4 regions of the Janthinobacterium sp. GW822-FHT07H10 genome follow, and region 3 is predicted to be linked to each of the others. Evidence: predicted binding sites of a transcription regulator. Region 3 holds the regulator's gene; each other region holds the start of a gene.
The links. The regulator FNR, encoded in region 3, switches genes on or off when oxygen is low (the NO sensors DNR and NnrR bind a similar motif). The targets are predictions, from matches to a motif close to TTGATNNNNATCAA.
Positions count from the first base shown of each region.

Region 1: the regulator FNR is predicted to act here: its motif matches at 1,747-1,760, upstream of AC1RDJ_RS01565 (KamA family radical SAM protein).
Region 2: the regulator FNR is predicted to act here: its motif matches at 2,279-2,292, upstream of AC1RDJ_RS16595 (serine protein kinase).
Region 4: the regulator FNR is predicted to act here: its motif matches at 2,369-2,382, upstream of AC1RDJ_RS24690 (universal stress protein).

Region 1 is NZ_JBXAKS010000001.1:337,626-343,156, forward strand. Features, by position in the region: gene AC1RDJ_RS01555 (methyl-accepting chemotaxis protein) at 1-1,083, opposite strand, end outside; gene AC1RDJ_RS01560 (cache domain-containing protein) at 1,159-1,617, opposite strand; gene AC1RDJ_RS01565 (KamA family radical SAM protein) at 1,899-3,275, shown strand; gene AC1RDJ_RS01570 (MFS transporter) at 3,278-4,612, shown strand; gene AC1RDJ_RS01575 (serine hydrolase domain-containing protein) at 4,742-5,531, shown strand, end outside.
Region 2 is NZ_JBXAKS010000006.1:352,252-357,782, reverse strand. Features, by position in the region: gene AC1RDJ_RS16610 (catalase) at 1-263, shown strand, start outside; gene AC1RDJ_RS16605 (hypothetical protein) at 536-874, opposite strand; gene AC1RDJ_RS16600 (chymotrypsin family serine protease) at 1,038-2,219, opposite strand; gene AC1RDJ_RS16595 (serine protein kinase) at 2,457-4,493, shown strand; gene AC1RDJ_RS16590 (DUF444 family protein) at 4,496-5,531, shown strand, end outside.
Region 3 is NZ_JBXAKS010000003.1:579,688-585,218, reverse strand. Features, by position in the region: gene ccoG (cytochrome c oxidase accessory protein CcoG) at 1-997, shown strand, start outside; gene AC1RDJ_RS10410 (FixH family protein) at 1,053-1,577, shown strand; gene fnr (fumarate/nitrate reduction transcriptional regulator Fnr) at 1,703-2,461, opposite strand; gene AC1RDJ_RS10400 (response regulator) at 2,712-5,531, shown strand, end outside.
Region 4 is NZ_JBXAKS010000014.1:118,786-124,316, reverse strand. Features, by position in the region: gene AC1RDJ_RS24700 (enoyl-CoA hydratase) at 140-916, opposite strand; gene AC1RDJ_RS24695 (MFS transporter) at 996-2,300, shown strand; gene AC1RDJ_RS24690 (universal stress protein) at 2,437-2,874, shown strand; gene mltA (murein transglycosylase A) at 2,906-4,009, opposite strand; gene AC1RDJ_RS24680 (hypothetical protein) at 3,999-4,334, shown strand; gene apaG (Co2+/Mg2+ efflux protein ApaG) at 4,363-4,737, opposite strand; gene rpe (ribulose-phosphate 3-epimerase) at 4,904-5,531, shown strand, end outside.

The DNA of each region.
Region 1 (5,531 bases), on a different contig from region 3:
GATAATATCCACGATCTGGCGCGAATTGGCGCGGATGGTCGTCATCGTCGTCACTGCCTGCTGCATCGCCGTGCCCCCTTGCACGGCCAGGCTCGACGCTTGCGCCGCCAGGTCGCAAGCCAGCTGGGCGTTGTTGGCATTGTCGTTGACGGCTTCCGTCAGGGTTTCCATGGCGCTCGACGTTTCTTCCAGCGAACTGGCCTGCATTTCCGTGCGGGCCGACAGGTCCAGGTTGCCGGTGGCAATTTCGCGCGAGGCCGTATCGATCGATTGCACGGCGTCCATGATGGTGCGCAAGGTCTGGTTCAGGTTGGCGATGGTCTGGTCCAGCACGCGCGAGGTGTCGGCGATCTCGTCGTTGCCCGGCTTGGGGGCGCCGGCGATCAGCTTGCCGGCGGCCAGGTCTTGCACGGCGTCGGCGATGCCGCGTATCTCCACCAGCATGGCGCGCCGCACCAGCATGGTCACAACGATGGAAACGAGGATGGACAGCAGGACGGTCAGCAGCAGGCTCCAGCCCAGGCTGCGAAATTCCGCGCTGGCCGTCGCATGGGCCTGGCTGCTGAGCGTCGTTTCCAGCGCCGACAGCTGCGCCAGCTGGGCATTGAAGCGCACGAACTGGGTTTCCGCCTTGAGCATGGAGTTGGTGGCGATCGACTGGTCCATCTGCGCCATTTCCATGGTTTCCAGCACCGCCTTGCGGTAGCCGGCCAGCGCGGTGATGGCCGCATCGAGCAGTGTCAGTTCGGTGCCCGTGGACGTCGCGCGCAGCGTCGCCAGCTGGGTGCCGATGCTGGCGTGGCGCGCCTTGATCTGCTGTTCCAATGCATCAATGCGGGCCTTGGCGAAGCTGCCGTTGGTCCACGACAGCAACTGGTACATATTGCCATGCACATGCTTGGCCTCGCCGGCCACGTCGGAAGCGGCTTTCAGATGCGTGATGCGTACCTGCACCATGTTTTCCAGCGAGGCATTTTGCCGCACCATGCCATACCAGGCGCCGGCGGAGCTGAGTATCAGCAGCAGCAAGACCAGAGCGGGCGCCAGCAATAATTTTGGTCCGATGCGTAGTGTATTGAGCATGCTTGACTCCTGGCTGTTCCAACCGCAAGCGGCGCCGCGGCAGGCGAGCGCCCGCCGCGCACGGCAGCGGCTGTCTTACTTTTTGTAGATGCCCGCTTCCAGCACCACATCGTTGACGCGCAGGATATACGTGGTCTTCGGCTCGATCTTGCCGCTGGTGGGGTTCTTGTACTGGTAGTCGACCCAGCCCTTGCCTTGCTTTTGCGCCAGCTCGATGATTTCACGGCGATATTTCTTGCCATTCGCGTCGGGCACATCCGTCAAGTCCTTGCCCACGATGGAGGGGTTGATCGGGTGGGCCAGCACGATGCCCGTCTTGATGTCGCGCATGTCCACATACAGCGAGCCTTGCACGAAGTCGGGGTCTTTCGCCGTGATTTTCTTCATCATTTCTTCCTTGCCATGCGCCTTCATGAAGGCGGCTCCCCGTTCGGCCATGGCGATCGCATCTTTTTCCGTCGGTTCTACCGCGGCGCTGACGCTGGCGCCGGCAAATGCCAGGCACAGCAGACTACCCGTGAATAAGCGTTTCATGAAGACTCCTTGTGATATCGAGGGATGTGTTGCCAAGTCGTAATTTACGTCGCCATGGCCCACATTAAATTGCGATGGAACAAACTAAGGTGTTGCCGCATGGCAGTTGGTGGCTTATCGGCAAGCTTGTTGATTTTTGGCAATTTGGTTCCAGGTAGCAAGAATTATGATGACTTTCACAGCATGCCGGTGTCAGGCGGCAGGCGTGAAAACAGGTTGAATTGGCTGACGTAGGGCTGATTTCATGGAAGTTATCGCTATTTACTGGTAAGGAGCCGACCGTGGCCGCATTCATCACCGAACCGTTTTCACCCAAGTTCAAGCCCTATACGCGGCAATCCATCCAGCAAGCACGGCAGTGGTCCTGGTTGCCGGAAGAGCAGCGCGAAGCCGTGCAAGTGGTGTCGCATGTGTTGCCATTTCGCACCAATGAATATGTGCTCGATCAATTGATCGACTGGAACAATATTCCTGACGATCCCATCTACCGGCTCGTCTTCCCGCACCGCGACATGCTGCCGCCCGAGCAGTACGCGCATTTGCGCGACCTCGTGCTGGTGCAGCGGGACAAGGCGGCTATTGATGCCTATGTGCATGGTTTGCGGCTGGGCATGAATCCGCATCCGGCCGGGCAGATGACGCATAACGTGCCCCGGGTCAACGATGCACCCGTGCGTGGCTTGCAGCATAAATATGCGCAAACCGTGCTGTTTTTCCCCAGCGCGGGCCAGACGTGCCATGCGTATTGCACCTTCTGCTTCCGCTGGCCCCAGTTCGTCGGCATGGACGACATGAAATTCGATGCGCGCGAATCGCATGAGCTGGCTGCCTACCTGAAGCTGCATCCGGAAGTGACGGACGTGCTGATCACGGGCGGCGATCCGATGATCATGAATACGCGGCAACTGGCCGCCTACCTGGAGCCGCTGCTGGACCCGGCCCTGGAACATATCCAGAACATACGCATCGGCACCAAGGCGGTGGCGTATTGGCCGCAGCGCTTTGTGTCCGACCGCGATGCCGATGATTTGCTGCGGCTGTTCGAACGCATCGTCAAGGCCGGCAAGAACCTGGCCGTGATGGGCCATTACAGCCACGCCGTCGAGTTGCGCCAGGACATCGCGCAGCAAGCCGTGAAGCGCATCGTGTCCACGGGCGCCACCTTGCGCATGCAGGGGCCGCTGATCCGGCATATCAATGAAGACCCGAAAAGCTGGGCCGAACTGTGGCAGACGGGCACGCGCCTGGGCGCGGTTCCGTACTACATGTTTGTCGAGCGCGACACGGGCCCGCGCGGCTATTTCGAGTTGCCGCTAGCCAAGGCGCACGAGATTTTCCAGGCCGCCTACCAGATGGTATCGGGCCTGTCGCGCACGGTGCGGGGACCGTCCATGAGCGCGTTTCCCGGCAAGATCGTCATCGATGGCGTGGTCACCATCAATGGCGAGAAACTGTTTGCCCTGCAATTTTTGCAGGCACGTAATCCCGACTGGGTACGCCGGCCGTTTTATGCGAAGTTCGATGCGGAAGCGACGTGGATGGACCATTTGAAACCCGCGTTCGGCCAGGAAAAATTCTTCTTTGAAACAGATGCGAATGGTAACGATCCTGTGCCGCAGTTTCCGCACAAAATCATCCGCCTGGCGCAGGCCGCCTGAGCATGCATGGCGCGGGCACGCCATCGCGCTCCGGCGTGGCCGTGTTTTGCCTCGTGTTCCTGCCATTTGCTCTCGGTCATTACCTGTCTTGCCTGCTGCGCGGCGTCAATGCCGTGCTGATGACGGAACTGCTGGCTTCCGTCGCCCTGACGCCAGCACAGCTGGGCTTGCTGACCAGCGCCTTCTTCCTGGCGTTTGCGCTTGTGCAATTGCCGGTTGGCATGGCGCTGGACCGCCACGGCCCCCGCGCGGTCCAAGTGTGGCTGCTGGCGCTGGCGGCCGTGGGCGTATGGCTGTTCAGCCGGGGCCACAGTTTTGCCGAGCTGATGTGGGCGCGCGCCATCATGGGCGCCGGGCTGGGCGGCTGCTTCATGGCGGCCGTGAAAGCGATCTCGTGCGCCATCGCGCCGGCGCGCCTGCCGTCCGTGCATGGTTACCTGATCGCCGTGGGCGGCCTGGGCGCGGCCACGGCCACCATGCCCGTCAAGCTGGCGCTGCACTACACGGACTGGCGCGGCGTCTTCCTGGGCCTGGCGCTGGCGGCGCTGGCCATCGGCTGCCTGATCCGCCTGCTGTCGCCGGCTCTGCCCGCGCCCGCCGCTGCCGCCAGCAAGGCTGGCAAGGCTGGCAAGGTCAGTGTCTGGAGCGTGTACCGCGACGCGGCTTTCCGCCGCACCATCGCGCTGATCCTGCTGCCGCACACGGTGTTCTTCGGCGTGCAAGGCTTGTGGATAGGCCGCTGGCTGGCCGACGTGGGCGGCTTGTCCGACGATAACGTGGCGTATCTGCTGTACCTGGGCATGGCGGCCGTCATCTTCGGCGCCATCGGCATGGGCATGCTGACGGAATGGGCGGCGCGGCGCGGCATCACGCCGATGCGGCTGGCGGCCGCGGGCATCGCCCTGTTTATCGCCGTGCAACTGGGCATGGCGTGCAATAGCGTGCCCAGCCTGCCTTTGCTGTCCGTGCTGTTTACCCTGCTGGGCACGGTGACGGGCCTCGAGTATGCGATCGTCGCGCAAAGCATGCCGGCCAGCTTGACGGGCAGGGCGGCCACCTGCCTGAACCTGCTGATCTTCACGGGTGCCTTCCTGGTGCAGGCCGGCTTTGGCCTGATCCTCGGCTGCTGGCCCCTGAACAGCCAGCAGCAATATCCGCCGCAGGCCTACCAGGTGGCGTTTGGCGTGTTGGCGGCCCTGCAGCTGCCGGGACTGGCGCTGTTTCTCATCCGCCATGGCAGGACGGCTTGCATGGCGCCAGCGGCGAACGGCGAGCCAGGCTGTGCAAGGTCTTCATTGCGAAAATCCGGACAGGGCAACGCCGCGCCTGACCGATGAGGGCGGCAGCGTCGCAAGGTGAACCCGGCCTGGCAGCATCGACTCGTCATGGAGAAAAAATTTGCTTTTTTGATACTTGAATAATATACACTCCTCGCTACCGACTATTTCCATGGGGAAATTCAAGACATGAAGGCACTTTGCTATCTCGCGATCGTCTCGCCTTTGCTGGCCCTGCAACCGCCTGTTAGGGGCAAGCCGCCGGCGGCATCGGCCACGCAGGCCGCCACCAGGGAGCAGCAGGTGGACGCCCTGTTTGCAAAATGGAACCGGGCCGATACGCCGGGCGCCGCGGTGATGGTCGTGAAGGATGGCCAGCGCGTCTACCGGGGCAGCTTCGGCATGGCCGACATCGAGCAGAACCGTCCGATCACGCCGTCGACCAGCTTCCACGTTGCCTCGCTGTCGAAGCAATTCACGGCGTTCGCCATCCTGCTGCTGGCGCAAGACGGCAAGCTGTCGCTCGACGATGACGTGCGCAAGCATGTGCCCGCGCTGCCGGACTTTGGCCAGACCATCCGCATCCGTCACCTGCTGACCCACACCAGCGGCTTGCGCGACCAGTGGAATCTGCTGGCGATGGCCGGATGGCGCATGGACGACGTCATCACGGACGACGACGTGCTGCGCCTGGTGCGCCGCCAGCGCGCGCTCAATTTCGTGCCGGGCAGCGACTTCGCGTACAACAACACGGGCTACACGCTGCTGGCCGCCATCGTGCGCAAGGTATCGGGCCAGCCGCTGGCCGCGTTTGCGCGGGAGCGCATCTTCGATCCGCTTGGCATGCGGCACACTTTTTTCCACGAGCAATATGCCACCCTGGTCGCGGGCCGCGCGCAGTCTTACCAGCCGGCGCCGCAGGGCGGCTACAGCCGGATCGCCCTGTCGTACTCCACGGTCGGCCCGACCAGCCTGGTCA
Region 2 (5,531 bases), on a different contig from region 3:
CCGATTTCCGCGAGCCGCCGCTCAGCATCGAGGGCGCGGCCGACCACTGGAACCACCGCGTCGACGAGGATTACTATTCGCAGCCGCGCGCCCTGTTCCGCCTGATGACGCCGGCACAGCAGCAAGCCCTGTTCGAGAATACGGCGCGTGCCATCTCGGGCGCGTCCGACGAGGTCAAGCAACGCCACATCGGCAACTGCACCCTGTGCGACCCGGCCTATGGCGCCGGCGTGGCCGAGGCGATTAGCCGCCTGAGCAAGTAAGACCCGCACGCAAGACCCGCACCTCCTGCCGCGGCGACAGCCTGCGGCAGGAAATGCCTGCTCGCGCCTCGGGCAATACGGGACGGCGGCCAGGCGGCGGTCGGATAAGCGTCCGATGGCGATCTGATGGCTATCTAATAACGCGAGCTGGCGACGCGAGCTGACACCGGCCAGGCAAACACACGACAAGCTGCAGCGGCAGCCGCCGCGTGCAAGGACGCCGCCCGGTGCCTGACCAGGCGCCCGCGCCCGCCACGGTCCCGGAATGCTGCTTACCAGCGCTGGATATCGATCTGGCCCGTGATGCTCGTTTCCACCGGATAACCTTCTACTTGCAGCGGCACGCGCGGCTTGACGGACGAGTCGCGCAGGTACACGACGATGGCTTCCCGGCCGATGGCCGTTTGCCCAAGGCTGACGCCTTCGACGCCGTCGATGGCCATCAGTGCCCGCTCATTGCGCCGCTTTGCCGCTTCCAGCCGGCCGTGCGGCTGCGTTTGCCCGCCCAGGCCGCCGCCCGCCGCGGCCTGTCCGCCGCCGTCCGGCAGGTAAGGCATGGCCGCATCTTCAAAGACGGCGTACGGCGCCTGTACGAATTTACTGTTTGACATGACAAGCCCTCCTGATGCTGTCCATGATACACCCGGCAAACCGGCGTCGCCACCGCCGCCGCCTGCCGGGCAGCAGCATGCGCGGCAGGCGCCACTGACAAGTTCATCATCGTGCAAGGAGCGGCGTTATGCAAGGTGGCGTCACGCCGCCGCGTCACTGCACTCAGGTGTACAGGTTGATGTCGAGGGCCACCACCACCCGGCGCATCTGGTTGGCGAACGTGATGTTGCCGCCGCCGGCAAACAGCAGGCCGACGGGATTGCGCTGCTGGTTCCAGGTCCAGATGGACGAGCCGGAATCGCCGCCCGCACTGAAGGCCCCGCTGACGCCCGTGATGGCGATCTGGTCCTGGAACAGCGCGATCCTGCCGCCGCCATAGTTGACGTTGATGGTGGCGCCCAGGCCCGTGATGCGGCCCTGCGTCAGTTGCGTCGTGCGCCCTGACTTGCCGACCAGCATGCCCAAGGCGGGCGCCACCAGCGCGTTGCTGATGCGGAAATAGGCAGGCACGCCGCCGCTGAGGAAGACCAGTTCGGGACGCACGCGGTCTGGCCAGGCCCAGCCGGTGGCACAGTCGACGAAATTGACGCCGCCGCTGAAATTGATGGGCACGAAGCGCTCGAGTACCGCCACCTGGTCTTGCGGACACCTGCCGCCATCGATGGGGCCAGGCTGCACGATGCAATCGTTGAACACGGCATTGTTCGAGTTGGCCAGCACGTGATTATTGCTCAGTATCATCAGGCGGTTGTTGCGCGGCGCGCTGCGGCCCACGGCCAGGCAGCCGATGGTGCCGGCCGTGATGCGGAAATGCCCGACCGAAACCCCGCCCGGCGCCGGGCGCAGGCGGAAACGGTGCGGCTGCGCATCGATGATGCCCGTGACGACGATATTCACGGGCACACTGTCGCTGGCCACGGCGCGCACGCCCATGGCGCCCACGATGGCCGCCTTGGCGCGGTCGACGGAGGTCGGCTCGGCTACATACAGGGTCAGGGCCGGCATGCCCGGCTCGCCGGACGAACTGTCGCTGGCGCCCTCGCCCAGGCCGATCGACACGCCCTGGATATTGCCCGAATCGCTGAAGGCGTCGGCGGCGCGCACGCCCCCCGCCTGCAGGATGGCCTGGCGCATGCCGTCCTCGATGCTGCGCTTGATTTCCAGTAACTCCATGCTGACGCCGCTCAAGGCATCGGATACTTCCGATACGGACGCGCTCTCGATATTGCCGTCGCCGTCGCCGGGATCGGCAAACTGGTTCACTGCCTCTTCGTCGTCCGCACTCTGTCCCTTGCCAGCCGCGCCGCCCGGCGGCGCGCTGAAACCATTGTCATTGCCGATCATGTCGTTCTCCTCGTGGGTCGCTCTGGAAGTCCAGTGTGGGCCGGCCACGGCACCCGGTATTGATCTGGATTCAACTGTGCTGCGCAGGAGCGCCGTGCGCCACCTGTGTTCAATGCGCCGTAAATAGTTCCGTTTTTAAGCTTGAGCGAGATCAGGCGTGCGACTAGAGGCTGCGCCGTATACTGGGTCAATCAACTAGCCGCAGCGCCACCGCGTGACGGCAGGGATGGAAAAACAATGACGAGCCCAGGCAGCACTCACCAGCCCCCCGACGATGCGCGCAAGTCTGCAACGCCGGCAATGGCGCCGCTACTCGATGGCGCCCCGCAGGCGGGGCATCAGGACGATGCGCCGCGCGCCCGCTTCGCCCATGACATGGCGGCCTATGCGGCGCAACACCGCATCACGCCCTGGCGCGGCCAGTTTGCCGATTTTCTCGAGCAAATCCTGCCCACGGGCGCCACCTTGCTGGCACGCAACGCCCACCAGTACCTGTGGGACATGATGCGCTGGAACGGCCAGACGGATGGCGGCGGGCGTTTCCGTTGCCGCCTGTTCGACGACGAACTGTTCGGCATCGACGAAGCGATCGATCGCGTTGCCGCCTATTTCAAGGCGGCCGCCGCCGGTTCCGAAGTGGGCCGGCGCATGCTGCTATTGCTGGGGCCGCCGTCGGGCGGCAAGTCGACCATGGTGATCCTGCTCAAGCGGGGACTGGAGGAATACAGCCACAGCAGCGAAGGCGCGCTGTACGGCATCGATGGCTGTCCCGTGCATGAATCGCCGCTGCACCTGGTGCCGCACGGCATGCGCGCCGACTTTCGCGCCAGCTACGGCGTCGAGCTGCAGGGCGAACTGTGCCCCCATTGCCGCGCACGGCTGGAAGAACAGTATGCGGGCGACTTCCTGCGCATGCCCGTCGAACGCATCCACATCTCCGAGGCCGGCCGCTGCGGCATCGGCACGTATGCGCCGCACGACCCCACCACGGCCGACCTGGCCGACCTGGTCGGTTCCGTCGACCTGTCGAAGGTGGCGCAATACGGCGACGAGGGCGATCCGCGCGCCTGGTCGTGGTCGGGCGCCGTGTACGCGGCCAGTCGCGGCATGCTGGAAATGATCGAGATCCTCAAGGTCAAGCGCGAATTCCTGTACCTGCTGCTGACCTTGACGCAGGAAAAAAACGTCAAGGTATCGCGCTTTCCCCTGATTTACCTCGATGAAAGCATCGTGGCCCACACGAACCTGGCGGAATTTCGCAAATTCCTGCAAGAAAGTGAAAACGAGGCCTTGCTCGACCGCATGGTCATCGTGCAAGTGCCGTACACGCTCAACTATCGCGAGGAAGCGCGCATCTACCGCAAGCTGATCCTGTCGGCCGCGCCCGCCTTCCGCGGCGTGCACCTCGATCCCCACGTGCTGCATGCGGCGGCCGTGTTCGCCATCCTGAGCCGGCTGCCCGAAGCCGAAGACAAGGAAGCCGAACTGGTCAAGAAGCTGCGCATCTATGCGGACGAAGACGTGGACGACTTGCCGCATGCGGAAATCCGGCGCATCCGCGAGCGCGACAAGGCGCCCGACGAGGGCCTGGCCGGCGTCTCGCCCCGCTTTGTCATCAATGCCCTGTCGCATGCCATCATCGCGGCCCGGCGCAACAGCCTGTCCACCATGGACGTGCTGCTGGCCCTGAAGGATGGCATCGAAAGCGATGCCCGCATCGAACCCCGGCGCAAGCGCAAGTGGATCGATTATCTGGTGCTCACGCGCAAGGATTTCTATAACCGCTGGGTCAAGGCCGACGTGCACAAGGCACTGTTTGTCTCGTTCGAGCAGGAAGCGCAGGATTTGCTCAACAAGTATCTCGACGAAGTCGAGGCCATGCTCGACAACCGCCAGATCCGCGACCCCATCACCAGCGAGGAACGCCGCCCGGACGAGCGCTTCCTGCGCGCCGTGGAAGAAAAAATCCATATCAGCGACTCGGGCAAGCAGTCGTTCCGCCAGGAAGTGGTGCGCAAGGCCATGGGCGCCTTCAAGCGGGGCGAAGTGTTTGGCCTGGGCAGTCACGCGCAGTTGCACGATGCGATACAGCAATATCTGTTCGAGCAGCGGCGCGACGTGCTGCGCCTCGTCAGTTCAGCCAAGCGTCCCGACGATGACGTGCGTGCGAAAATTTCCGCCGTCGAGCAGCGCCTGGTCGACGAATACGGCTATGACGCCCACAGCGCGCGCGAAGCGCTCAACTACGTCACCACCTTGCTAGCGCAGGAGTAGCGATGCCCACCACCAACACGCCAGGCAGCGGCAAGCACGACGGGGGGCCGCTACCGGACGACGCGATGGGTGGAGCGGGTGCGGCGTTGCCGGCGGATACGAACGCCAACGCGGACGGGAACGCGGGTCTGGCGCCGGCCGGGCATGGCCGCGACTTCAGCCGGCCCTGGTATGCGCTGTTCTCGCGCGGTGCGCGCGACTGGCTGCGCCACAACCAGAAAGTGCGCGAAGCCGTGCAGGCGCACTTGCCCGAGCTGATTGCCGGCCCTGACCTGATCGGCGGAGCGCAGCAGCGCACGGTGCACGTGCCCGTACGCCTGCTCGAGCATGCCCATTTCCGCCTGGCGTCCGCGCGCAACAGCATCGGCGCGGGCCAGGGCGAAGGCCAGCCCGGCGATATCCTGCGCGCGGCGCGCCCGGCTGTCACGGGCGAAGGCGAGGCGCAAGGTGAAGGCGGCAATGGCGAGGGTGAAGTGCGGCTGCTGCTGGAATTTGCCGTTGACGACATCCTCGACTGGCTGTGGGATGAGCTCAAGCTGCCGCATTTGCAGCCGCGCCACCTGAGCGCTATCGACGAGGTGCAACTGGTGCGCACCGGCCTGGACCGGCATGGCGCCCGCTCGCGCCTGGACCGGCGGCGCACGGTGAAGGAAGCCATCAAGCGACGCGCGCTGCAAACGCAGGCCGTGCCCTTCACCAACGATGACTTGCGCTATCGGCAAGTAGCGCAGCAAGCACGGCCCAGCGCGAATGCCGTCGTGTTTTTCGTGCTCGACGTGTCGGCCAGCATGGCGCAGGCCGAGCGCAAGCTGGCCAAATCCTTCTTCTTCTTTGCCTTGCAGGGCTTGCGCCGCAGCTATGCGCGCGTGGAAACGCGCTTCATCGCCCACACGACGCGGGCCTGGGAGTTTTCCGAGGCCGAGTTTTTCCAGGTCAATGGCATGGGCGGCACTATGGCGTCGAGCGCCTTCCGCCTGAGCCGAGAACTGTTGCAGGAACGCTATGCGCCCGGCCGCTACAATGCTTATCTGTTCTACG
Region 3 (5,531 bases):
CCTTGACAAGCAGGGCCCGTCGCTGCGCAAGACGGCCAAGAAGACGGCCAAGCACCTGGTGTGGGGCGCCATCGCCCTGTGGACGGGCTTTACCTTCGTCGGCTACTTCACGCCGATCAAGGAACTCGCCCATTCCGTGCAAACGCTGAACTTCGGCCCGTGGGAATGGTTCTGGGTGCTGTTCTACAGCCTGGCCACCTACGGCAACGCGGGCTGGCTGCGCGAGCAGGTGTGCAAATACATGTGCCCCTACGCGCGCTTCCAGAGCGCCATGTTCGACCAGGACACCCTGATCATCACCTATGACGCCAAGCGGGGCGAACCGCGCGGTGCGCTGAGCAAGAAGGCCGGCAACAACGACAAGCTGGGCGACTGCATCGACTGTACCCTGTGCGTGCAGGTGTGTCCGACCGGCATCGATATCCGCAACGGCCTGCAGTATGAATGCATCGGCTGCGCCGCCTGCGTCGATGCCTGCAACAGCGTGATGGACAAGGTCGACCGGCCACGCGGACTGGTACGCTACAGTACCGACCATGCGATGGAAAACAACTTCGACTCGAAGCAGATCCGCCAGCGCGCCATGCGCCCGCGCGTGCTGATCTACACCTCCATCCTGGCCCTGATCATCATCGCCGTGTGTACCTCGCTGGCCCTGCGCACGCCGCTGAAGATGGACGTCATCCGCGACCGCGGCTCGATGGGGCGCGAAGTGGAAGATGGCATGATCGAGAACGTCTACCGCCTGCAGATCATGAACACTTCGGAGCAAAGCCAGAGCTTCAGGATCAGCGTTGCCGGCTTGCCGGGCCTGACCTTGCTGACGCGCGATGAAGTGACCTTGCAGGCGACGGAAACGCTGGGCTGGCCGATCCGCCTGCGCGTGCCGCACGGCGTGGGAGAGAAGGGCTCGAACAAGATCACGATCGAGCTGCAGTCGCTGGACGACCCGTCGCTGCACGTGCGCGAAAGCGCCGTGTTCATCGTGCCACGTTAAGCAGGAAAGGCGGCAGGAATCCCCGTGTTCTTGCCGCCGTCACAAGGAGAAAACAATGTCCGACAGTCTGAAACTGCAAGCCCCCGCCGCGCCCTGGTACAAGCACCGCTGGCCATGGCTGCTGATGATCGGTCCCGGGCTGTCCGTCGTCGTCGGCAGCTTCATGGGCTATATCGCGTTTACGCAACCCGACGCGCTGGTGGTGGGCGACTATTACAAGCAGGGCAAGGCCATCAACCAGGACTTGCGGCGCGATACGGCCGCCAGCAACCTGGCCATGTCGACCAGCCTGGCGTACGACGTGGCGCAAGCACGCCTGACGGGCTCCGTGCACAGCTTCGGCAAGGCTTACCAGGCGCCGCTGCAGCTGCACCTGGCGCACGCGACCTTGCCGGAAAAGGATATCAAGCTGCTGGTGCAGCCCGACGCCATGGGCAACTTCTCGGTGGCGCTGCCGATGCTCGAGCGCAGCCGCTGGCAGGTGCTGGTGGAAAACAATACGCGCGAGTGGCGCCTGTCGGGCATCTGGACCTGGCCCGCGCAGCGCAGCATCGCGCTGCATGCGGACGAGGAACTGTAAGGCACTGCGCCGGGGAAAACCGTGGCGGGCGCCAGTGATGGGCGGCCGAGCAGCGCAGCTGTGCCGGTGTACAGCGCGCAGCGCAAGCCGCAAAGCGCGACGCGCAGCGGGTTTTGACGGTGCCGTTATTTGCAGGTGTCGGTGCCGGCCGTAATGGCTTTTAATTTTGCCGGCTGCAGGATCTCGATCTCGCGGTTCGACACGCGCAGCCAGCCTTCCTTCTTGAACTTCGACAGCAAGCGGCTGACGCTCTCGATGGTCAGGCCCAGGTAGTTGCCGATTTCCTCGCGCGACATGCGCAGCTGGAAGTTGCTGCCCGAATAGCCGCGCGCCTCGTAGCGCGACGCCAGGTTGACGATGAAGGCGGCAAAACGCTGCGTCGCCTGCATATTGCCCAGCAACAGCATCACGCTTTGCTCGCGCGTGATTTCCTGGCTCATCATGCGGTGGAAATGGCGCAGCAGGGTGGGCATATTGCCCAGCAATTGTTCCAGGCTGGAAAACGGAATTTCACACACTTCGCTGTCTTCCAGCGCCACGGCATTGCAGTGGTGGCGGTCGGCGCTGATGGCGTCCATGCCCAGCAGTTCGCCAGCCATCTGGAAGCCCGTCACCTGCTCTTCGCCGCCCGGATTGATCTGGTAAGTCTTGAAGTGGCCCAGGCGGATCGCGTACAGGTTCTGGAACGAGTCGCCGATGCGGAACAGCGAGGCGCCGCGCGCGACCTTGCGGCGGCGGCCGATAATCTGGTCCAGCCTGTCCATGTCGCCCACGTCGAGGCCCATCGGCAGGCACAATTGATGCATGCTGCACGTCGAGCAGCGCGCACGCAACGCTTCCACGTTCACGGCGGGCAAGGCTGGAGAGAGTAGCGCTTCTGTCATGTCAGTACCTTTTTGAAAATGCAATAACAAGTTTACTGCATAGCGCGCTTGCCTGTGCCATTTTCCCCGTCATTCACGCTAATTTCGCTGAATAAACGACGTCCTGCATTTAATTTTATGGCAACATCGTCAATTGCTGCTTTGACGGCGGGAATTTACGCGGCCGGCGCTTGCCAAGTTGCTGTATTGATAGGAAAATTCCTGACAGCATTATCTGCCGCCTGTCCCTTCGGGGACTGAAAAGGAAATCATGAAGCCTCTCGGCATTAAAGCAAAAGTCGCGCTGGCCACCAGCCTGACCTCGATCGCCATGATCGCCCTGGTCACCATGATCCAGGTCAAGCACATGCGCGACGATTTCACGCAAGTGCTGCTGGTCCAGCAAACGGCCCTGATCGAGCGCACGGCCGAAGAGCTCGACGACAAGTTGGCGATGCTGCTCGACATCATCACCCAGACGGCGCGCCACCAGCCGCCCGCCCTCATGGCCGACGCCGGCGCATTGCGCGAGTACTACACGCAGCGCGCCATGCTGGCCCTGTTCGACGACGTGCTGGTGCTCGACACGCAGGGCAAGGTGGTGGCCAACGTGCCCGAGGTGCCGGGACGCAACGGCACCGACGTGACGGACCGCGATTACTTCCATACCGTCATGCGCACGAAACAGGCGATGATCACGCAACCGATGCTGGGCAAGACCAGCCACTTGCCCATCGTGCAGATGGTCGCGCCCGTGCTGGACAAGAACGGCGCCGTGGCCGGCATCGTGATCGGCGTGCTGCGCCTGTACAAGGACAATATGCTGGGCCACCTGCGCACGGCCAAGGTGGGCAAGAGCGGCTATTACTTCATCCTCACGCGCGAAGCCGTGCCGCGCTACGTGCTGTACCCCGATACCAGCCGCCTGCTGCAGCCGCGCGCGCCGAACGCCAACCAGACCACCACGCAGCTGCTGAAAGAAGACGGCGAAGGCAGCATGGTCAGCACCAACAGCCGCGGCATCACGGCCGTCAACAGCTTCAAGCGATTGAAATCCGTGAACTGGCTGCTGGCCGCCTCGTTGCCCGTGGCCGACGCGTTCGAGCCGTTCAACGGCGTACTGTCACGGCTGGTACTCTGGAGCATCTGCGCCTCGCTGCTGGCCGCGGCCGTGCTGGGCTGGGTCACCGTGCGCCTGCTGTCGCCGCTGGTGCGCCTGCGCGACACCCTGCTGTCGCTGCGCGCCTCGGGCAACCGCTTCACCCCCGTGCCGGTGCAGCAGCGCGACGAGATCGGCGAGCTGACGGAGGCGTTCAACGGCCTGATGGGCGAGCGCGACCGGCTGCAGCACGAGCTCGAGGCGCGCGCAACGGAGCTGGAGCAGGAGCGCGACCGGGCCGAGGCGGCCAACCGCGCGAAGAGCGATTTCGTGGCCAACATGAGCCATGAAATCCGCACGCCGCTCAATGCCGTGCTGGGCATGGTGTATTTGCTCGGCAATACCAAGCTCAACACCGAGCAGCGCAAGTACCTGACCATGGTACGCGTGGCGGGCCAGTCGTTATTGGGCATCCTCAACGATGTGCTCGATTTTTCCAAGATCGAGGCGCGCCGCATGGATCTGTCTCCCGTCGAGTTCGACCTCGATGAAGTCATGAATACCCTCGCCACGACGATGACCATGAATGCCGGCGAGAAAGAACTCGAGCTGGCCATCGCCGTCGAACCCGACGTGCCGCGCCGCCTCGTCGGCGACGCCCAGCGGCTGCAGCAAATCCTCGTCAACCTGGCCGGCAATGCCATCAAGTTTACCGAGAGCGGCGAAGTGGTGGTGGCCGTCAGCCTGGCCGAAAGCAGGAACGAGCGGGCCTGGCTGCGCTTCGAAGTGCGCGACACGGGCATCGGCATGACGGCCCAGCAGCAGGCCCAGCTGTTTACGGCCTTCTCGCAGGGCGACCAGAGCATCACGCGGCGCTTCGGCGGCACGGGCCTGGGCCTGGCCATCAGCAAGCACTTGATCCATATGATGGGCGGCGAGATCGCCGTGGCCAGCAGCGAAGGCAAGGGCAGCCGCTTCTGGTTCAGCGTGCCGTTCGACGTGCTGGCCCTGCCCGCCGAGGCGCGCCGCACGCCGTCGCTGGGGCCGCTGCGCCTGCTGGTGGCCGACGACAACCGCACCACGCGCGAGCTGATCGTCAAGCTGATCGAAGCGTGGGGCTGGGCCGCCGACGAAGTGGACTCGGGCTTTGCCGCCATCGAGCTGTACCGCGAACGCCTGGCGCAGCAGCAGCCCTACGACGTGGTGCTGGCCGACTGGCACATGCCCGTCATGGATGGCCTGGCCACGGCCAAGGCCATCCGCCAGGCCGCGTCCGGCCAGCGCCAGCCCATCGTGGTGATGGTCAACGCCTTCGCGCGCAACCACCTGGAAGAAATCTCCAGCGCGGCCGAAGCCGACGTGGTGCTGATGAAGCCGATCACGGGGTCGAGCCTGTTCGACGCCCTGCACCAGGCGCTGATCGCCAAGAACGATGGCGGCGAGCAACGCATGCTGCAGCAGCCGCTGGGCACGGAACTGGCCGGCGTGCATTTCCTGCTGGTGGAAGACAATCATCTGAACCAGGCCGTGGCGCGCGGCATCCTCGAGCACATGGGCGCCACGCTGGACGTGGTGGGCGACGGCTCGCAGGCCGTGGAACGGCTGCGCACGGAAGCGCTGCGCTACGACATCGTGCTGATGGACATGCAGATGCCCATCATGGACGGCTTCAGCGCCACCCACATCATCCGCACGGAACTGCGCCTGCAGCTGCCCGTGATCGCCATGACGGCCGGCGTGCTCGCTTCCGAACGCGAACGCTGCATGACGGCCGGCATCACCGATTTCATCGCCAAGCCCGTGGTGGTGGAAGAGATGATGGACGTCATCCTGCGCCACCTGCCGAAACGCCCGCAGGCGCAGGCCGCCGAAGCGGCGCCGCCCGCCGATGACGAGGTGTTTTCCATGGCGCCGCTGATGCGCGTGATGGGACGCGACGCCAAGGGACGCGGCGTGCTGCGGCGCATGGTCGAAGACGCGCTGAACAAGGGC
Region 4 (5,531 bases), on a different contig from region 3:
TTGTGTTTGTCAGCTGCGAAGAAGGAAGAGTATGAAGCGTTTGCAGCATTTCGTCAACCTTCTTTTTTACTACCCAGCCCCGGAAGGCCGTCCCTTTTGTGCCGCAAACTAGTGCGGCTCATCGGGGAGGCGAATCATATCAAAGACCGTCGAAGTTTGGCAAGCGCTTTTCCAGGAAAGCGTGCATGCCTTCTTTTTGTGCTGGCGTGCCGAAGGCGGCCTGGAACAAACGGCGCTCGTAGGCGACGCCATCGGTCAAGGTCGTTTCAAAGGCGCGGTTGACGCAATCCTTGATCATCATGGCAACCGAGGTCGGCATGGCGGCAATGGCCTTGGCGGCAGCCAGGGTTTCTTCCAGCAATTTATCGGCAGGCACGACGCGCGACACGAGACCGATGCGCTCAGCTTCTGCCGCGTCGATAGTGCGTGCCGTCAACAGCAAGTCCATGGCCTTGGCCTTGCCGATGGCGCGCGGCAAGCGCTGCGTGCCGCCCGCGCCTGGCGTGACGCCGACCTTGATTTCCGGCTGGCCAAATTTGGCGCTGTCGGCAGCGATCAGGAAATCGCACATCATGGCCAGTTCGCAGCCACCCCCCAAGGCATAGCCGGCCACCGCGCCTACCACTGGTTTGCGCACGCGCAAGATATGCTCCCAGTTGCGGCTGATGTAGCCCTGCGTAAAAGTATCTGGATATGTATAGTCGGCCATGGCCGCGATATCGGCGCCGGCAGCAAACGCTTTTTCGCTGCCCGTCAGCACGATGCAGCCGATATTCTCATCCGCGTCGAATTTGAGCAAGGCATCACCCAGCTCATTCATCATATTGTCGTTCAATGCGTTGAGCGCCTTCGGGCGGTTCAGGCGGATAACCGCCACTTTGTCCTGGATGTCGATGATCAGGTCTTCGTATTGCATATGGTCTCCTCTGGATGAACACGGTAGCGACAATTGTAGCGGCTAATGGCAGCGGCGCGGCAGGCGCGCTGCTATTATTGTGAGCCTGATCACTACTTATATTGAGCGGCAAATTCTCTCCTCTTTCCTCCAGTCTTGCGCCAGCCGCCTGCGCGGCGACGGCAGCGCCGCCAGCGTCAACTTTCGCCGCCTGTGGTTCAGCAATGGCCTCAATTGCTTCGGCGCCCAGATCACCTCGCTGGCCTTGCCCCTATGCGCGGTACTGCTGCTGCATGCGACACCGGAACAGATGGGCCTGCTGGTCGCCCTGCAGGCGCTGCCGTTCGCCCTCTTCGGCCTGCCCGTCGGCGTGCTGCTGGACCGGCGCAGCAAACACCCGATCATGCTGTTCAGCGAAACCATGTCGGGCCTGGCCCTGGCCAGCGTGGCCGTCGCGTATTGGTGCGGCGTGCTGTCGATGCCCTGGTTATATATAGTGGGATTCATTATCGGCACGGGCTTCGTCGTGGGAGGCGGCGCCGAGCAGGTTTTTCTGACCTTCCTCGTGGGCCGCGATGGCTTGATCGACGCCCAGTCGAAATTTGCCGCGACAGAATCGGCCTCGCGCCTGATCGGTCCCGGCCTGGCTGGCGTGCTGGTGCAAGTCTTGTCGGCACCAGCCGCCATCCTGTGCACGGCGTGCGGCTACCTTGTTTCCGTATGCAATCTGCGCGCCATGAGCGTGCGCGATCCACGACCCGCGCCGTCCGACAAGCACGCCCTGCGCGACATCGCCGACGGCTTGCTGTTTGTCTGGCGCGAGCCACTGCTGCGTGCGCTGGCCTGGGGCGCCGGCATCTGGCATTTCCTGTTTTACGCCAGCATGGCCTTGACGGTCCTGTTTGCCACGCGCGACCTGGGCATGAGTCCGGGCGTGCTGGGCATGACGCAGATGCTCGGCGGCGCCGGCGTGCTGCTGAGCGCCTTCATCGTCAAGCCGCTGACGCGCCGCTACGGCGCCGGCCGTACCATCCTGATCGGACTGGCGTCGACTTCGCTATGCTTTGCGTTGACGCCATGCATCCCTGCCCTGCTATTTGGCAGCGCGGCCGCCAGCGCCGTGGCCTATGCCATCCTGATGTTCTTTTTCGATTGCGGCGTGATGCTGTTCTTTATTCCCTATCTGGGCTTGCGCCAGAAGGTCACGCCGGACCCCATGCTGGGCCGGATGACCTCGACCATGCGCTTCCTGACGGTGGCGACGGCGCCGCTGGGCGCGCTGGCCGCCGGCTGGGTGGCCGAACACTTCGGCGTGCGCAGCGGCCTGGCCTGCATTGCGGCCGGCAGCATTGCACTGACCATTGCCATGGTGTGGGGCACACCGCTGCGTAGCGTGCGCACCTGAAGCGAAGAACGGGCATACACTGTGAAAGATTGCCTTGACGACACTATTCACGTCTAAGCCTGCGAGGTTTGATTTACATCAAGGTTTTGCTTGAGGTAAATCCATAAGCTGTCTGACATCACTTGAGGAGCACGCCATGTTTAACACCATCTTATTTCCCACCGACGGCTCGCCGCTGTCCGACAAGGCCGCCGAAACGGCCATCACCTTCGCGCAATTGAACAAGGCCAAGCTGATCGCCATCAGCGTGGTGCAGCCGTTCCCGTTTTCGCCGATGGCGGACGGCGGCATCGTGCTCGACGCCAGCCTGTATGAACAGCAAATGCAGGAAGCATCGCAGCGCGCCATCGACAAGATCAGCGTTGCCGCGCGCGCCGCGGGCATTCCCTTCGAGGGCGTCGTGGCCGTCTCGCCCAGTCCGCACGAAGAAATCGTCAACGCGGCGCAAACCTATCATTGCGACATCATCCTGATGGCTTCGCATGGACGCAAGGGCTTGAACAAGCTGTTCGTCGGCAGCGAAACGCAGAAAGTGCTGGCACATACCCACCTGCCAGTCATGGTCCTGCGCTAAACCATCACCTTCCGGCGCCGCCAAGCCAACCTTAGCGCGCCGGCGCCTGCTTGGGCAGCAACACCCATACGGCGCCGCTCTGCTTCATGCGGCCCGCATTCTCCGCCGCTTCCGCGCCAAAACCAAAGAAGTAGTCAACACGGATGGGGCCGCGAATGGCGCCGCCCGTATCCTGCGCCATCACCAGGCGTTGCATCGGGATATCGCTATTGGCTTGCGTGGTCGACAGGAAGACGGGCGCACCGAGCGGCAGGAAGCGCGAATCGACGGCCACCGAGCGCTGCGGCGTCAGCGGTACGCCCAGCGCGCCTTTCGGCCCCACCTTCGGATCGGGCAAGCGCTCTTCCTTGAAGAACACATAGCTGGGGTTGGCGTTGAACAATTCATCCTTGCGCGTGGGATGGCCGGCGATCCACGCCTTGATACCCTGCGCGGACGCCTGGCTCAGGGTCAGCTCGCCCTTGTCGACCAGGTAGCGGCCGATCGACTTGTACGGATGGCCATTCTGCTCCGCATACGCCACGCGCACGGTTTCCTGGGTGTCGGTCAGCTGCACGCGGCCGGAACCCTGTACTTGCAGGAAGAATGCCTCCACTTCATCATCGACCCACAGCAACTCCTTGCCAGTGACGGACGTGGCCCGCTCGATATCGGCGCGGGTCGCGTACGGCACGACTTTCTTGCCGACCAGCTTGCCGCGCAGGCGCATGTTTTTCAGTTCCGGATACACGCTGGCCAAGTCCACCGAAATCAGGTCATCCGGCACCTTGTACAGCGGCGTCTGGTATGGGCCGCCACGCTTGCGCGCGCCATGCAGCAACGGTTCGTAATAACCGGTCACCAAGCCAGTATTGACGCCATCGGCGGCCACGACTTGATTTGGCACAAAGAAGGTTTCGAAAAACAGGCGGATCGCCTTGTCGCTGTCGGCATTCACCTGGCGCGCGATCGTGCACGATTCCTTCCAGTCGGGACGCTTCACCAGCACGCCGCACGAAGCCATGAAGGCGGGCCAGGCGGCGCGCAAGTCATCGCGGGCCCAGCCAGGCAAGGCGGCAAACTTGGCGGGCACGAACGTGGGCGCCGCCGCATCCGTGGCATCCTTCGCTTCAGGCGTACCGGGCTTGGACGGCACGGGCTTGACGACGCTCGGGGCGATGGTGGGTGCCTTGCCGCCGGCGGCAGCGGGCGCCGTGGGCGGCGTGGTACAGGCAGAAAGGGCAAGCGCGACGGCGCCGATTGAAACGAGTAGACTACCGCGTGTAAATGCGCTGCGGGTATGGAAGCTGCGAGTAAATAACATAGGGGTGCGTATGTGGATCTTGATGATTGAGGCGTTGGTGGCGTTCTTCTTGCTGGCATTTATTGTCTGGTGGACCATGTATTCAGGCAAGAAACCCACGCCGCCAGTACGCAAACAAGTGAGCGAAGAAAAAAACGCCACTGAAAAACTGAAATGACAGGCGACGGCCCGCAGGCCTGACGCTCTTAATGCAGGGTGCGCGGCAGCGACAGCACGAATTCCGGGATGGCCGCCACAAACTGGTGCCCGTCTTCGGCCACGCAGAAGTACTCGCCGCGCATCGAGCCCTGCGGCGTGGCCAGCATGGTGCCGCTCGTGTATTCGAACTGCTCGCCCGGCTGCAGCAGCGGCTGGTGGCCGACGGCGCCCAGGCCGCGCACTTCCTCGACCTTGTCATTCGCATCCGTGATGACCCAGTGGCGCGAAATCAGTTGCGCGCCGACGGTCCCCGTGTTGACGACGCGAATCGTGTAGCTGAACACATGGCGGCCCTGCTCGGGCGCCGATTGCTCAGGCAGGTACTGCGTCTTGACCGTTACCGTAAATTCATAAGTCGCCATCATCGTTCCTATTCAGACATTGCCAGTCATATTGTGTGTCGCGCGCGCCTCACTGGCCATCGCGCGATGCGTATTCTGTGTTTCACCGTGCTGCAATCAGGCATGGCAGCGGCGTCAAGCGTAAAATAGCGCAACTTTGCATTTTCTATCCTTTGGCTACTTCACCATGACTACATTCCGTATCGCTCCCAGCATCCTGTCCGCCGACTTTGCCCGCCTGGGCGAGGAAGTGCGCAACGTCGTTACCGCCGGCGCCGACATCATCCATTTCGACGTGATGGATAACCATTACGTGCCGAACCTGACCATCGGCCCGCTCGTGTGCGAAGCCATTCGCCCGCACGTGCAAGTGCCCATCGATGTGCACCTGATGGTCGAACCAGTCGATCGCATTATCCCGGATTTCGCCAAGGCTGGCGCGAACATCATCACCTTCCATCCGGAAGCGTCGCATCATATCGACCGTTCGCTGCAGCTGATCCGCGATAACGGCTGCAAATCGGGCCTGGTTTTCAACCCGGGCACGCCGCTGCACTACCTGGAACACGTGATGGACAAGATCGACATCATCCTGATCATGTCCGTCAACCCGGGCTTCGGCGGCCAGTCCTTCATTCCGCAAGCGCTGAAGAAAATCGCCGAAGCGCGCCGCATGATCGACGAATCGGGCCGTGACATCATGCTGGAAGTCGACGGTGGCATCAAGATCGACAACATCGCCGCCGCCGCCGCCGCCGGCGCCGACACCTTCGTCGCCGGCTCGGCCATCTTCGGCAAGCCGGACTACAAGGCCG